One region of the Brevibacillus brevis NBRC 100599 genome, then DNA from elsewhere that is predicted to be linked to it. Evidence: riboswitches for the same ligand, from Rfam matches in the RefSeq annotation. Region 1 holds a riboswitch; each other region holds the start of a gene.
What was found. A riboswitch is a leader RNA that binds a small molecule or an ion and turns the genes downstream of it on or off. The one in region 1 is predicted to bind S-adenosylmethionine.
Positions count from the first base shown of each region.

Region 1 (4,536 bases):
AATGAGTACGCCGGGAACTTCTGGTGTCATCACTTTTTCAATGGCGGCAGCCAAGGTCGGAATATCGGCAAAGTTCTCAACAATCGGAACAGTAATGCGCGCGTTTTCTTCCCAGATTCCGAGTCCCTTGATCAGCTCTTGTCCTTGGATGGAAAAGGCGCGTTGTCCAAAGTACAGCTCGGAAATGAGATTATTCCAGACCGTATGGACGTGGAAGCAAGCCCCTGCCTTCGGGAACGTTTTGTAGACGACGGCGTGGATGAGCGTTTCCGCGGAAGGCTTGAGAGCAGTATCATCCACTGGATGCGAGTCTTGATCTACCACCAGATAATCTTCGGGGGACAGCTTGGTTTTGTCTTTGCCGCTTGCTGTTACAGCAAATTGCAAGGGATCGCTTTGTATTTTAATAGAGAGATTGCCACTGGTGCCGGGAAACCAGTCCCGGCGGGCAAATGTCAGCTTGGCGTCATCCAGACGGCGAAAGGCATCCAGACGTTGTTCGAGTGTTGCAGTCATGAATTAGACGACCTCCTGTTGGACTTGCTGTAAAATGCGAATCACATCGTGGAATGTGGCAAACGTGCTATGCGGCAATTGCAGCTCTTCCGCCTTGTCAGCGAGGAAGGAACGAGCAATCACATAATCAGCGATCTTGGCACCAGCCAAATCAGTGATGGAGTCGCCGATGACGATGCGGAAATGGGTTGCTGGATCGTAACGGCGGATGATGGTCGTCTTGCACATGCCGCAGCCGTTCGTGCAATGTTCATCGCAAGCGTTTGGCCACGTAATGGTGATGCGCTCTCCGCTGAAATCACTGCCATTGCAGTAGATCGGTACATCGGCAAGATCGAAGGGTGCCAGGATAGGCTCCAGGAAAAAGTCGATGCCGCCACTCGTGATCAACAGCTCGATGCCTTCTTCGCGGCAATAGCTCACAAATTCAGCAAATCCTGGGCGAATGGTCGCTTCATGGACAATAAAATCAATAATGTCCTGGCGCAAGGAGGAGGGCAAGAGTTGAAACAGCTTGCCAACTCCTTCCTGAACGCTTATTTTTTGCGAAAGGATTTGCTCCGTCAAGGCTTCCCACTCAGGGGGAGCGAACTTGCGGACAATCGCTACAATGTTGTCTTTTTCGGTAATCGTACCGTCGAAATCGCAGAACAGGACGAGCTTCTTACTCATCGTGCGCCACCCCACTTTTCCAGGGCGATCGCCAGTTCTTGTGATTCTGAGGAGGCTTCTTCCAATGTTCGGCCTGCGGTGACTGCCTCAATCGCGGCAACGAAAGCTTTTGCTCCTGCGGTTGCTCCACCGGGATGACCGTGGATTCCGCCTCCTGCATTGACGATTTGATCGAGTCCGAAGTCTTGATAAAGCTGTGGAACCAGCCCCGGATGAATGCCGGCAGACGGAACCGGGAAGGAACGGCGTACACCATTCAATGGATCTGTCAAATGCTTCGCGAGCTGCAACGCTTCTGTTTTGTCCAGAGCCACATTGCCATATGGGGATGGGAAAAGCACCAAATCCGCCCCAGCTACACGCATCAACGTACCGAGTAGGAGCGGGGTGGCGATGCCGTAGTCAGGTGATGGATAGTATGCGCCTGCCAATGCTGGATGCGCCATGATTGGTACGTGTACGTCAGGATCGGCTGCCAAACGGTGCAGGGCATCGAAGCCAAAGGCCAGCACGTTGAATAAGAGGCAATCAGCCCCCGCCTCTACTGCACGCTTCGCTTTTTCGTTCAGCTCATGCACAGGTCCAGTCAGGTTGGCTGCATAGAGGACGGGCTTGCCAGTTTCGGCTTCGGTCTCCTGTGCGATCTGCTTGAACGCTTTGATCCGTTCGATAAAAGGAGCACGGTCATCTGCAAAGAAGATTTCGTCATCTTTCACGAGATCGACTCCGCCCAAGGCTTGTGCTCGGAATTGCGTCTTCAGATCGTCGAAAGGAAGACCTAGACACGATTTGAAAATGCTCATCAAGAGCGGGCGGTTATGTGCACCTAAACGTTCGCGCAGACCATCAATGCCGAACTTCGGTCCAGGGAAAGCCTGGAGGAATGATTCAGGGAAAACAATGTCGACGAGCTTGATTTTGCCGTCCATCGACAGTTTGCCGAATATTCCGGTTAACAAGGAAGGAATGTCCGCTGTAAAATTGCGAGTCGGATAGCTAACGGTAATCAGACCGCGTGTTTCTCCGTTTTCCAGTGTCGCAATCGGTGTCGCGCTCACAGCTTCACCGAGATATGGCGCTAGCATAGCTTGCTTGGCAAGCGGCAGGTCCGTCCAGGAACCGACTGTCATGCCAACAGCAATGGCTTGCGCTTTTTTGTTCAAGTCTTTTGCTTGTGTGAGATAGGTGACGAGGATACGTTGTTCACTCATGGTACGTCAAATCCTCCTTGAATTAATAAAAAAGCCTCCCCATTGAGCGGGGAGGCGGTTGTCGACTATGAAAGCGTCTCGTCTCCTCTCATCTCTCGGGTCAGTAGCCGAAACGAGCCAAAATTGCTCGATCTCGACTCTTATCCGTTGGAATTAGCACCGTTTCGCTATCCAAGGTACGCATGATGAGCGTACGATTCATGGTATAGCGCCGGTTGCCGGGCATCATAGGGCCAGTCCCTCAGCCAGCTCGCGATAAGAGTTATTCGTTTCCCCCATGATATGACGTTCATTGTCAGGAGTCAATCCTTGTTTTTGCAGAGAATGTGCAGGAGATTATTAGAAAAATGAGACGAAGATGAAACTTTTTTACAATTCCTTCGTGGTAAGGGGTGAAAGGGTGTGAACGGCTTGGGAAAGTAGGTCTGGAGGATGTGTACCAGCTGCATGTAAACGATATTTACCGCTATCTTTTCCGGCTGACACGAGATGAGAGGCTGGCAGAGGATTTGACACAGGAAACCTTTTGTCGCGCCTTCTCTTCCTTGGACGACTACCATGGGGAAAAAGTACGGCCCTGGCTGTTCAAGGTGGCCTATCACGCTTTCGTGGATGGTTATCGCAAGAAGACGAAACAACGATTTGTGTTTGTAGAAGCCTTGCCAGAGCGACCTGATCATTTGGCGGTTGATCCGGCAGAGCATGTCGTGAATCAGGAGCTATGGGAAGTGGCCTACGACTATTTGGAGAAACTTCCGGAAAAGCAGAGACAGGTCATTTTATTGTCCGCCATGCAGTTTTCCTACGCGGAAATGGCAGAGGTACTCGGAATCGAGCTGGCAGACGTCAAGCGCTCCTTGTTTCGGGGACGACAAAAGATGCGGCAGTTGTGGAGGGAGGAAAGCAAGTGATGAACACGGAGAAGAATCAACGCGAGCAAAGGTTGCTTGCTTATTTGCGTGGAGAAATGACGGCAGAGGATTCGAAACAATTCGAGGAAGAAATAGCCGCTGACGAAGAGTACGCACAGCGATTGGAAAGGCTTTTGTTGGGGGAAGAAACAGAAGAGGACAACGAGAAAACCAAACAGTCTGAAACACTGTCAGCTGAAAAACAGCGTGCCATTGTTCGCCGGGGGAAATGGAAAAATCGGTTGTCCAACGCAGGATTCACCATAGGGCTTCCCTTTCTGGCGGGAGTTGTGCTGCTGATTTTGAATGGCTGGGTTGGGTCGCTGATGCATGAAGACCTGTTCCGCGTTGCGAAGTCGATGGTCAATTTTACTCAGCCAGGTGTGAGAGTGGGGGGGAGTGGTTCACAGGTCGGATTGCTGTACGGAAACATCAGCATGGAACTAAGCGAGCGGGTTGGGGGAGAGGAAAAGAATGCGGGTCGTTTTGAGAGTACGAATGTGCTGTGGAATGTGAATGCCAAGCCGCAATGGACGAACGGGGTCAGGGAGCAAAAGTTGTTTTTCCGTTATCCGGCAGAGGAGGAAACGGAGGATACCATGTCTCTCACCTCAGCTGCCTGGACGACAATGGAGAAGCTGCCCGAAGGAACGGTTTCGCAGCTTGCGATATCTTTTGACCACTTTCTGACGTACGAGGAGTATTATAAGCTGGTTACCCGCCATGTTACCTCTTCAGGTCAAGATACAGTCTGGCTTGCAATAGATACAGGGGTAGAGCTCAAGCAAGCTGAAAGCGGAGATGTGCTTTTTGGTTCCGGGGAAGTGTGGGGATTTGCCCAGCGAGAAATGGATTACGGTGGTGTATATAAAAAAGGGGATGGGGACAGAGTAATCGCAAACTATCTGGAGGAGATGAGTTATTTGTCAGAGCAAGAGGAACTGGCTCGTGATATCGGAAGATCCTTACTCCCTGGCAGAGATCTACAGATTGCAGAGCGATACAGTCACATACAGAAATACGGGGTTCGCATCTACGGAGCCGTCCTCACCGGACCTACGAAAGAACTGCTGAAGCTCAAGGCAGAAAAGTCGATAACAGCAGCGTTTTTAGGCAAGGTAGACTGGTGGAATTGGGAGCGACCTGAGGCATCCGGAACACAATACAGCTATTGATAGCAAGGTGCGAATTTTTGCACAAAAGGGTGTTGACATCGTGGAAGCGTT
Region 1 covers NC_012491.1:5,138,977-5,143,512, reverse strand. Annotated here, with positions in the region: gene BBR47_RS24460 (methylthioribulose 1-phosphate dehydratase) at 1-516, opposite strand, end outside; gene BBR47_RS24455 (2-hydroxy-3-keto-5-methylthiopentenyl-1-phosphate phosphatase) at 520-1,188, opposite strand; gene BBR47_RS24450 (2,3-diketo-5-methylthiopentyl-1-phosphate enolase) at 1,185-2,399, opposite strand; SAM riboswitch class I at 2,485-2,661, opposite strand; gene BBR47_RS24445 (sigma-70 family RNA polymerase sigma factor) at 2,792-3,310, shown strand; gene BBR47_RS24440 (anti-sigma factor) at 3,310-4,485, shown strand.

Region 2 (4,536 bases), 1.2 Mb from region 1:
GTAGCAAGGCCGCAGACCCCGAAGACCATGCATTATGAAATAAGAGAATTTCTACACTTGGCGAAGATCGGGGCCAGACAATCTGCAACGAATTCGCATGAAGTTTCCAAAATGGCCATGCAGGTCATGGATGAAGCGAGAAGGCAGATGGGGATTGTTTTTCCAGCGGATCGAAAAAACCAGTAGGCAAAAGGGAGGGCGTTTGGGATGAAAATGTATGATGTAACCGCCATCGTGTACGAAGGAATGACGGTGTATAAAAACAAGCCGGAAAAGCAGCCGAAAATACGTACCGCTACCAACGGTTATGTAACAGAATCGAGAATCGACATGGACCTCCACACAGGTACCCATGTGGATGCTCCCCTGCATATGGTGAATGCTGGTGATACATTTGAGAGTATTTCCTTGGAGAAGCTAGTGGGCAAGTGTAAAGTTCTTGATCTCACAGCGGTCGAGGACAGGATCACTCGCGCTGACTTGGAGAGCTTCGATCTTGAGCGAGGAGATTTTGTCCTGTTTAAAACGAAAAACTCTTTTGAAGAGGCGTTCTCCTTTGAATTTATCTTTCTGTCTGAAGAGGGTGCGGAATATGTAAGTGAGCTAGGGGTGCGTGGCATTGGTACCGATGCACTTGGAATCGAACGCAGCCAGGAAGGTCACCCCACCCATAAAAAATTGTTTGCAGCGGGAGTCATTGTCGTGGAAGGCTTGCGGCTAGCAGAGGTCCCGCCAGGCGAGTATTTTCTGGTAGCTGCACCACTCAAGCTGGTCGGCACGGATGCAGCCCCGGCAAGGGTCCTATTGTTTGAAGGTTTACATAGTAACTTGTCTATTGAAACTGAATGACGAGGAGTGGGAAACATATGCTCAGACGACCAGAGCGCGATGAATACGCTGCTTATTTTGACTATTACATGGGTCTTGTACCGGAGGGGGAGCTCCAAACGATCCTCACGCAGCAAGGAGAGAGGATCGTCGCATTATTTTCGTCCCTTGCCCCCGAGCAAATTGATTATCGGTATGCGCCAGGCAAATGGACGGTTAAAGAGGTGTTGGGTCATCTCATCGATGCAGAACGCATCATGAGCTATCGCTTGCTGAGAATCGCGAGAGGAGATCAGACACCCCTCGTCGGTTTTGATGAGAATGCTTTTGTTGAACACGGGTGTTTTCAGCTAAGAGACCTGTCTGATTTACTGGAAGAGTATAAGGCTGTCCGTGCTTCCACCATCGCTTTGGTGCGAGGAATCTCTCCAGAAGCGTGGTTGCGTACAGGACTTGCCAACGGAAACAAGCTATCTGCAAGGACATTGGCCTATGTGATTGTTGGACATGAAGCTCATCACACTCGCATTTTGAAAGAGCGGTATTTGGGGTAAGGTAAAATCTGAAGGTAGCAGTGAAAATAGACAATTTCATAGGTGGAAACAGGTTCCTTAGAGCGTAACCAACTCGCCACAAGGATAATAGGGAAGCTCGGTGCAAATCCGACACGGTCCCGCCACTGTAAGAGGGGAGTCAGCGTCCAAAAAGCCACTGGTCTATCAAAATAGACGGGGAAGGCGACGCTAGGCGATGAACCCATAGTCAGGAGACCTGCCTGTTTCGACAACACTGATAGACCTACGGGAGATAGGGAGGTGTTAGAGATGGCTTGCGAAAAAAACAGCGAGTGGACAAGTATGCCCCTCCTTTTCTGGCATTTTCTAACGATCGTCACGGTCGAACGGAAAATGCTCTTTTTATTTTGGGCAGAATAATAGAAGAGGAGGGCGAGCAATGATACAACTTTTTATTTGCCAATGGTGCGGATATGTTGAGGAAAAAGAGCAGCCTGAGGAATGCCAGGAGGGCGTGTTTCATTGTGCTTGCTGCAGTATGGAAGAGGTAGAAAGCCTGTTCACCCACAACTGAAATCCTTGCCAAATCAGCTTGCAATCAGAAAAGAAAGAATTTTGTTGACGCTTGCCTTGGAATTTCTTAGAATAAAGCCTAACAGCATAAATGGTTCTTATCCAGAGAGGTGGAGGGTCTGGCCCGATGAAGCCCGGCAACCGTTGCATATTGCAACAAGGTGCCAATTCCTGCGAGACGTTTCGTCTCGAAAGATAAGAAGCGGGTTACTCTATTAGTAGATGAACCTTCTTCTTAGCGAAGAAGGTTTTTTTAATTTCATATTTTCTTTATCCAGAGAGGTGGAGGGACTGGCCCGATGAAGCCCGGCAACCGTCACGTATATTTTGTGACAAGGTGCCAATTCCTGCAGGACATTTACGTGTCCTGGGAGATAAGGAGGGGGAGCATTAGCTGCTATCAAGCCTTCTTCTTATCGAAGATGGCTTTTCTTTTTATCTAAAATTCGGGGTATGGGGTGGTCAGGATGAGTGCAGAAGTGGTACGCGTGGGATTATTGGGATTGGGGACAGTGGGTGGGGGCGTAATCAAAACGATCCGTTCACAACAGGAGAAGCTGGCTTCTCGTCTGGGAAAACGAATTGAGATCGTCAAGGCATTGGTGCGTGACTCGGAAAAAGAGCGGGCGGTTCATGTCGACCCGGCTTTACTGACGACAGATTTTGAGGATGTATTGAGAAGCGATGTGGATATCGTGGTGGAGGTCATGGGCGGTGTAGAACCTACCTATGACTACGTACGTGCTTTGATCGAAAAGGGCTGCCATGTGGTAACCGCCAACAAAGAGCTCCTGGCGAAAAAAGGAACAGAGCTAGTCGATTTGGCAAATCAGCATCAAGTGCATCTTGCCTATGAAGCGAGTGTGGCTGGGGGTATCCCGATCTTGAGTGTGCTCCGGCAGTTCCTACGTACGAACGATATCCAAGGCGTTCGTGGTATTCTCAACGGAACAACGAACTTCATTTTGACGAAAATGGAAGCAGAGCAGCTCTCCTACCAGGAGGTGCTCAAGCAAGCACAGGAGCTGGGCTATGCGGAAGCAGACCCTCGTTCGGATGTAGAAGGCTTTGATGCTATGTATAAATTGTATATCCTGGCACAGCTTGTTTATGGAGAATCGCTGCCTTTAGCGGATGTTGTTCGCAAAGGAATTGCAGATTTGTCAGCAGGCCACATTCGGATTGCAAGCGACTTAGGGTACCGGATCAAGCTGATCGCGCAGGCTTATCAAGCCGAAAAAGGCATTCGCCTATCTGTTGAACCAACCATGCTTCCGCTGAGCCATCCGTTGGCGCAAATCCACGATGCGTTTAATGCTGTCCAGCTATCCGGCAACATCGTGGGAGACTTGTTGTTTACAGGAAGAGGGGCAGGAGAGCTCCCTACAGCAAGTGCAGTCGTGGAAGATTTGGCCTATTTATTGACACAGCCATTCACACCGCATCCTACCTGGAAAGAAAAAACGGCTGACAAAGCTGGAGGCACGTTGGACTCGACAGAACACGTCCTATGTTATCTGGAGGGCTCATGTCATACTGCGACGCCAGATCGGGTCTTGTATTTCCTTCAGCAGGCCGGGGTGAACGTGCATAAACTAAAAGTCCAATTCGATTTGGGAGGCGTCTTGCGCGCAGGGTTGATCGTGACGGGAATCAGTGAACAGCAAGTGTCCTTATTGAAAAATGATTTTGGCTTAGAAGTGCGCTGCTTCCCTATTCTTGAATCTGCGTAAGTAAGAGGAATCATAAGAAGAAAAGCCGTATTTCTAGGAATCTGGAAATACGGCTTCTTTTATCAGGGGGCAGTCTCCACCGCCTTTGCATGTGGCTGCACACGTCCGTCACTTTGTATGTCGACTTGCTCAGAAATGGATTCAATGCGTTTTAACAGGGCAGCGCCGTTGCTTTCATTCATGGGTACAGCTTGTCCTAATTCTGCATGAAATGGAAGCATCGTTAGCTCACAATCACCACTTTTGGAGCAGTTTGCTTGTAGGACCATCGTTTCCCAAGTCTTGGGTTCGTTTGCACGTGTGAAAATGAAATTGCCAAGACTGTACGCAATCCATTTGTCGTTGTAACGTTCAAAGCCTTGCAGTACGTGGGGATGACCGCCGACAATCAAATCTGCACCAGCATCGATGTAGGCACGAGACAGCTCCTTTTGATGATCGACAGGATAATCGGAGCGTTCTTTGCCCCAGTGTGCAATCACCACCACGAGATCCGCTTGGCTGTTCGCATCCTGGATCGCTTTCACTGCCAGTGTAGGATCATAGGAAGCGGCCATACCTGGCTGGGAATTCCCTGCAAACCAGCTCGTTTCGGGAATGACCCTGCTGAAGCCGAGAATCGCGATCTTGATGCCGTTCTTTTCTAGGAAAACAGGTGAATAGGCACGGCTTGCATCCTTACCGGCACCGACGTATTCTATACGGTTTTCGTCCAAAGCTTCAAAGGTATCCAGCAATCCCGGAACGCCTTGGTCCATGGAGTGGTTATTGGCCAGATTCACCACATCAATCCCAGCGTTTTTCATGGCAGGAACAGCAAGTGGCGATGACTTGTAAACATACTCCTTGTTTTGAGCAGCAACACCTGTGTCGGTGATCGGCGTCTC
Region 2 covers NC_012491.1:3,933,430-3,937,965, reverse strand. Annotated here, with positions in the region: gene BBR47_RS18840 (Gfo/Idh/MocA family protein) at 1-186, shown strand, start outside; gene BBR47_RS18835 (cyclase family protein) at 208-849, shown strand; gene BBR47_RS18830 (DinB family protein) at 867-1,382, shown strand; cobalamin riboswitch at 1,416-1,622, shown strand; gene BBR47_RS31830 (hypothetical protein) at 1,783-1,917, shown strand; SAM riboswitch class I at 2,012-2,118, shown strand; SAM riboswitch class I at 2,184-2,297, shown strand; gene BBR47_RS18825 (homoserine dehydrogenase) at 2,384-3,649, shown strand; gene BBR47_RS18820 (CapA family protein) at 3,712-4,536, opposite strand, start outside.
Region 2: linked by a shared signal. The riboswitch ahead of BBR47_RS18825 (homoserine dehydrogenase) and the one ahead of BBR47_RS24450 (2,3-diketo-5-methylthiopentyl-1-phosphate enolase) in region 1 are both predicted to bind S-adenosylmethionine.

Region 3 (4,536 bases), 240 kb from region 1:
GAAAAAAATCCGCTACTCGCTCGATAATGTCCTCCATATGCTTCGCGAAAAAGATATTTTTGACCTGGCAGAGATTGATTTGGCTATTATCGAGGCAAACGGTCGGTTGACTGTGCTCAAAAAAGTAGAACAGCAGGTCGTAACGAAACAAGATTTGGGCATCAATACTTCTTCAGCGGGAATGTCGCTGCCGGTCATTGTGGAAGGCAAGATATATCCAGATGTGCTGTCATACCGGAAACGCGATGAGCAATGGCTTTTGCACGAATTAAAGAAAAAGGGGATCGCGTCCGAACAAGTCTTTCTCGCGACGATCAATCGCCAAAATGAATTGCAGTTTTCCTTGAAAAACAAAAAAGAACCACAAGTACCCCCGTTGCATCATTAGCAATCGAATGGAAAAAGGCACAGTCCCTCTGCAAGATTGCATGAAGTCACTGTGCCTTATACGGGAGCATAATGGTGAACTTGGTTCCTACTCGTGGTTTACTTGATACATTGACGGTTCCGCCAATCGCATGAATGACATGATAGGAATACGTCAATCCAAGGCCGGTCCCAGTTGTTTTCGTAGAAAAGTAAATCGTTCCGAGACGGCTAATCTGTCCTGCATCCATGCCGACGCCGTTATCCTTGATGACCAACAGGGCTTTGTTTCGCTCGATGAGCAAGTCCAGGGAGACTTTTCCGTCCGAAATATCCGAGCACGCCTCGATAGCATTTTTGATGAAATTCACCAACACTTGCTTGAACTCGTCTGGATTGGCCTTGATCGTCACAGGTCTCTCAAAATCTTGCAGCGTAAGCTCCACGTTATGCATATTGGCAAAGGGGAGCATCACCTCGCGGATGGCATGCAAATGCTCGCTAAGATTAATGATCTCATGTCGTTCCTTGAGCGGCTTGGAAATGGCAAGGTACTCGGTCAAAATGGCTTCTGTGCGTTGTACTTCATCAAGACTTATGCGAATGTATTGATCGACTTTTACCAAATTTTCCGGACATTCCTGTATTAATTTCAAAAAGCCTTTGACTGCTGTCAGCGGATTGCGAACCTCGTGTGCAAGCGATGCAGCAACATGGCTCATCGTCTGGATTTTTTCGTTTTGCGCGTGGCGGATAAACAGCTCCTTATCCGAAACGCATTTGCTGAAAAGCGACATTAATAACCAGAGGCCGAAAAAGTTTTGAATAGGGATCGCTATGGTGTAGTAAACGAGGTGTTGAGTTACATACGTGGGAAAAAAGTAATAAGTAGTCCCTAAAGCAACCGTAGAAAAAATCGCACTCGTCATAAAAAGATACAGTGTTTTCCGATAACTGGCTTTGTAGTGTCGATACAAAAAGAGTGACAAGACAAAATTGACTGTAAGGATCAGCAAGGCAACCCATGTTCCTTCGCCACCAAGGTAGTGCCGATAAACCAAGGCTTCAATCAGAAGGAGCAGGGCAATCTCGACTCCGCCATAAACTAGTCCGAAAAATATGATGACATGTCGGATATCAAAAAACATGCCATTCGTGACACTCGGGGCGAAGGTCATCGCGAGAAACATGCAGGCTGAGCTGGTGATGGCAATAAAGGAACGGCTGTAGTTCCTCATTTTGTCACGGTAATAAATGTTGAAAAACACAAACGGGATAATGGCGAAAAACCATTGAAGAATAACTTCTTTTAATAGACTCATGTAGCATCCCCATCGCAAATATTTGCTAGGCTTGTATCAATCTACGATAATTCGACAAGACACAACAAAATCCCTCTTGATGTTACAGAAGAAACTGGAATATTTATCAAGAAAATTCTTTCGGTAAACCTAGTTGACAGATAGGTAATTGCCAGATTATATTCTGTATATACTTATACAAACGTTTTGAAAATAGAAACTACTCTTATCAAGAGAAGGCTGAGGGAATGGCCCTATGAAGCCCGGCAACCTAGCACGAGAGAATGCGTTCTTTCGAGCCAAGGTGCTAACTCCAACAGGTAGAATACCTGACAGATAAGAGGCGAGAATCTTGTCGATTTTTGTCCTCTTTCTCTGTGAAAGAGGATTTTTTGCGTAGCTGTCGTGGGGAAGAAGCGCATTTCCAGTCTACGCTTCGGCCTCCGCCCCGCTGTGAGTGAAGACTGTCCGCTTCGGAAGAAATGGCGGGAGAGCTTCAAACGCAGAAGGTTCAGGAAGGATTTCATAAGTGAAGCTGAAATTCCCCGCCATTTATTCCGAAGCTGAGATGGGCTCCAGAGGCGCTTGGACTGGAAATGCGCTTCTTCTACGAAGTTTTATTCCTTTTTGAAAGTGAAGTCAAAAGAAGCTTCAATTGATTGAGGGGAAACAAAAAAATTTCATCATTGTTATCTGTTTTAAAAAGAAAAAAGGGGGAACATCAAAATGAAAAAGAAACTCGGTCTGATCACATCACTTGTTTTGGCAGCTTCTGTTCTCGTGACGGCATGCGGCAGCGGGGCAACAACGGGAACAGGCAGTACAAACGGCGGTGCTTCGGGAGAGAAGGCAAAGAGAATCGCACTGATCATGCGCCAAAACGTAGGGACGTTCTCCGCTCAATATATCAATGGCGTGAAGAAAGAGGTGGAGAAAAACGGGGGCGAGTTGACCGTATTCAACGCAGATACTGATCTGGCAAAAATGGCGTCCAACCTCGATGCGGCTGTGAACCAAAGGTTTGATGGCATTCTGATCGATCATGGTACGGCAGAAGCGTTGCAGCAGGGCACGCAAAAGGCCGTGGATAAAAAAATTCCGGTTGTCCTGTTTGATACAGACATCAACATTCCGGGTGTGCCAGTTGTGGCGCAGGATGACAACAAGTTGGCAGAGCTGAGCTTGGAAAAGCTGGCGGCAGATACAAACGGCAAAGGCAACATCGTAAAAGTTTGGGTAGCTGGCTTTGCGCCAATGGAAAAACGCCAAGTGACGTACGAAGCTTTCCAGAAGAAATACCCGGACTTGAAAGAAATTGCGGCATTCGGTTCTGCTACCAACAATACGGCTCTCGATACACAAACGCAGATGGAAGCGATCTTGAAAAAGTATCCGAATAAAGGCGACATCACAGCAGTATGGGCGGCTTGGGATGAATTTGCCAAAGGGGCGACACGTGCCATCCAACAAGCAGGACGTACGGAAATCAAAGTATACTCCATCGATTTAAGCGATGAGGATTTGCAAATGATCCAGGCGGAAAACTCTCCGTGGGCAGCGACGGCAGCGGTAGACCCATCCAATATCGGACGCATCCATGCCCAAACCGTGTTCCAAAAGATCAAAGGCGAGCAAGTGCCAGACAACGTGAAGCTAAACCCAGTGCTGGTGAAACAAGAAGACCTGCCGAAGGATAAAAAAGTAACGATGGGCGACCTGTCCCAATACGTACAAGAGTGGGGCAAGTAAGAACCAAATTGGCTTTTCCCGTTGAGCTGTATCCGCCAACGGGATTTTTCCTTATAGAGGTGGGAACACGCAGGTTAACAGGAGGTGTGAAACATGTCCACATTGCAGATGAAAGGGATGGCGAAGCAGTTTTCTGGGGTTCCTGCCCTGCGATCCGTCGATTTTGAGGTGCGCGCAGGAGAGGTTCACGCACTGCTCGGAGCGAATGGTGCGGGAAAGAGTACCCTGATGAAAATCCTCACGGGAGCGTATCAGGCAGATGGCGGTACGATCACCATCGATGGACAGGCCGTGTCGATTCAATCTCCGCAGGACGCCAAAGCACAGGGCATTCAATGTGTATATCAGGAAGTGGACACCGCCCTGATCCCGAATTTGAGTGTCGCCGAAAACATACTGGCGGACCAGCTCGTCCAGGCGAAAACCAAGGGGCTGATCAACTGGCAGAGCTTGTACAACGAAACGGAGCAGATTTTAAAAAACTTCGGCTTTTCCATTCCAGTGAGGATGCTCGTCGAAGAATGTACGCTGTCGGAAAAGCAATTGATTTTGATTGCACGGGCGACCGTTCAAAAGGCAAAATACGTCATTTTCGATGAACCGACAGCGCCGTTGAGCACGAAGGAGAGCGAACGGCTGTTTCAAATCATTGCGCAGTTGAAAAAAGCTGGAGTCGGGATCATTTATATCTCCCATCGCCTGCCAGAAATCTTTGAAATCTGTGATCGGATCACTATCATGCGCGATGGACAGCATGTTGTGACCACAGAGACGGCGAAGACCAGTATGGACGAAGTGATCGCGAACATGCTGGGCAAAAGCTTCGACGAGGAGTTCCCGAAGCTTGCAGTGCCGATTGGCGAAACGATTTTTGAGGCGTCAGGTGTGGCTGGCGGCAAGGTACACGGTGTCGACTTGCGGGTTCGCGAGGGAGAAATCGTGGGTGTCGTCGGTCTGGTTGGGGCAGGGAAGACTGAGCTCGCCCGATTGCTCTTCGGCGCAGATGAGGCAAAGGCTGGAGCTGTTCGCTTGCATGGAACACGTATCCAACTGCGCTCGCCAAAAGACGCTGTCGATGCCGGAATCGTTCTCGTCCCGGAGGAAAGGCGCAAAGAAGGGA
Region 3 covers NC_012491.1:5,379,046-5,383,581, reverse strand. Annotated here, with positions in the region: gene BBR47_RS25590 (DUF421 domain-containing protein) at 1-388, shown strand, start outside; gene BBR47_RS25585 (ATP-binding protein) at 435-1,688, opposite strand; SAM riboswitch class I at 1,891-2,010, shown strand; gene BBR47_RS25580 (sugar ABC transporter substrate-binding protein) at 2,394-3,416, shown strand; gene BBR47_RS25575 (sugar ABC transporter ATP-binding protein) at 3,510-4,536, shown strand, end outside.
Region 3: linked by a shared signal. The riboswitch ahead of BBR47_RS25580 (sugar ABC transporter substrate-binding protein) and the one ahead of BBR47_RS24450 (2,3-diketo-5-methylthiopentyl-1-phosphate enolase) in region 1 are both predicted to bind S-adenosylmethionine.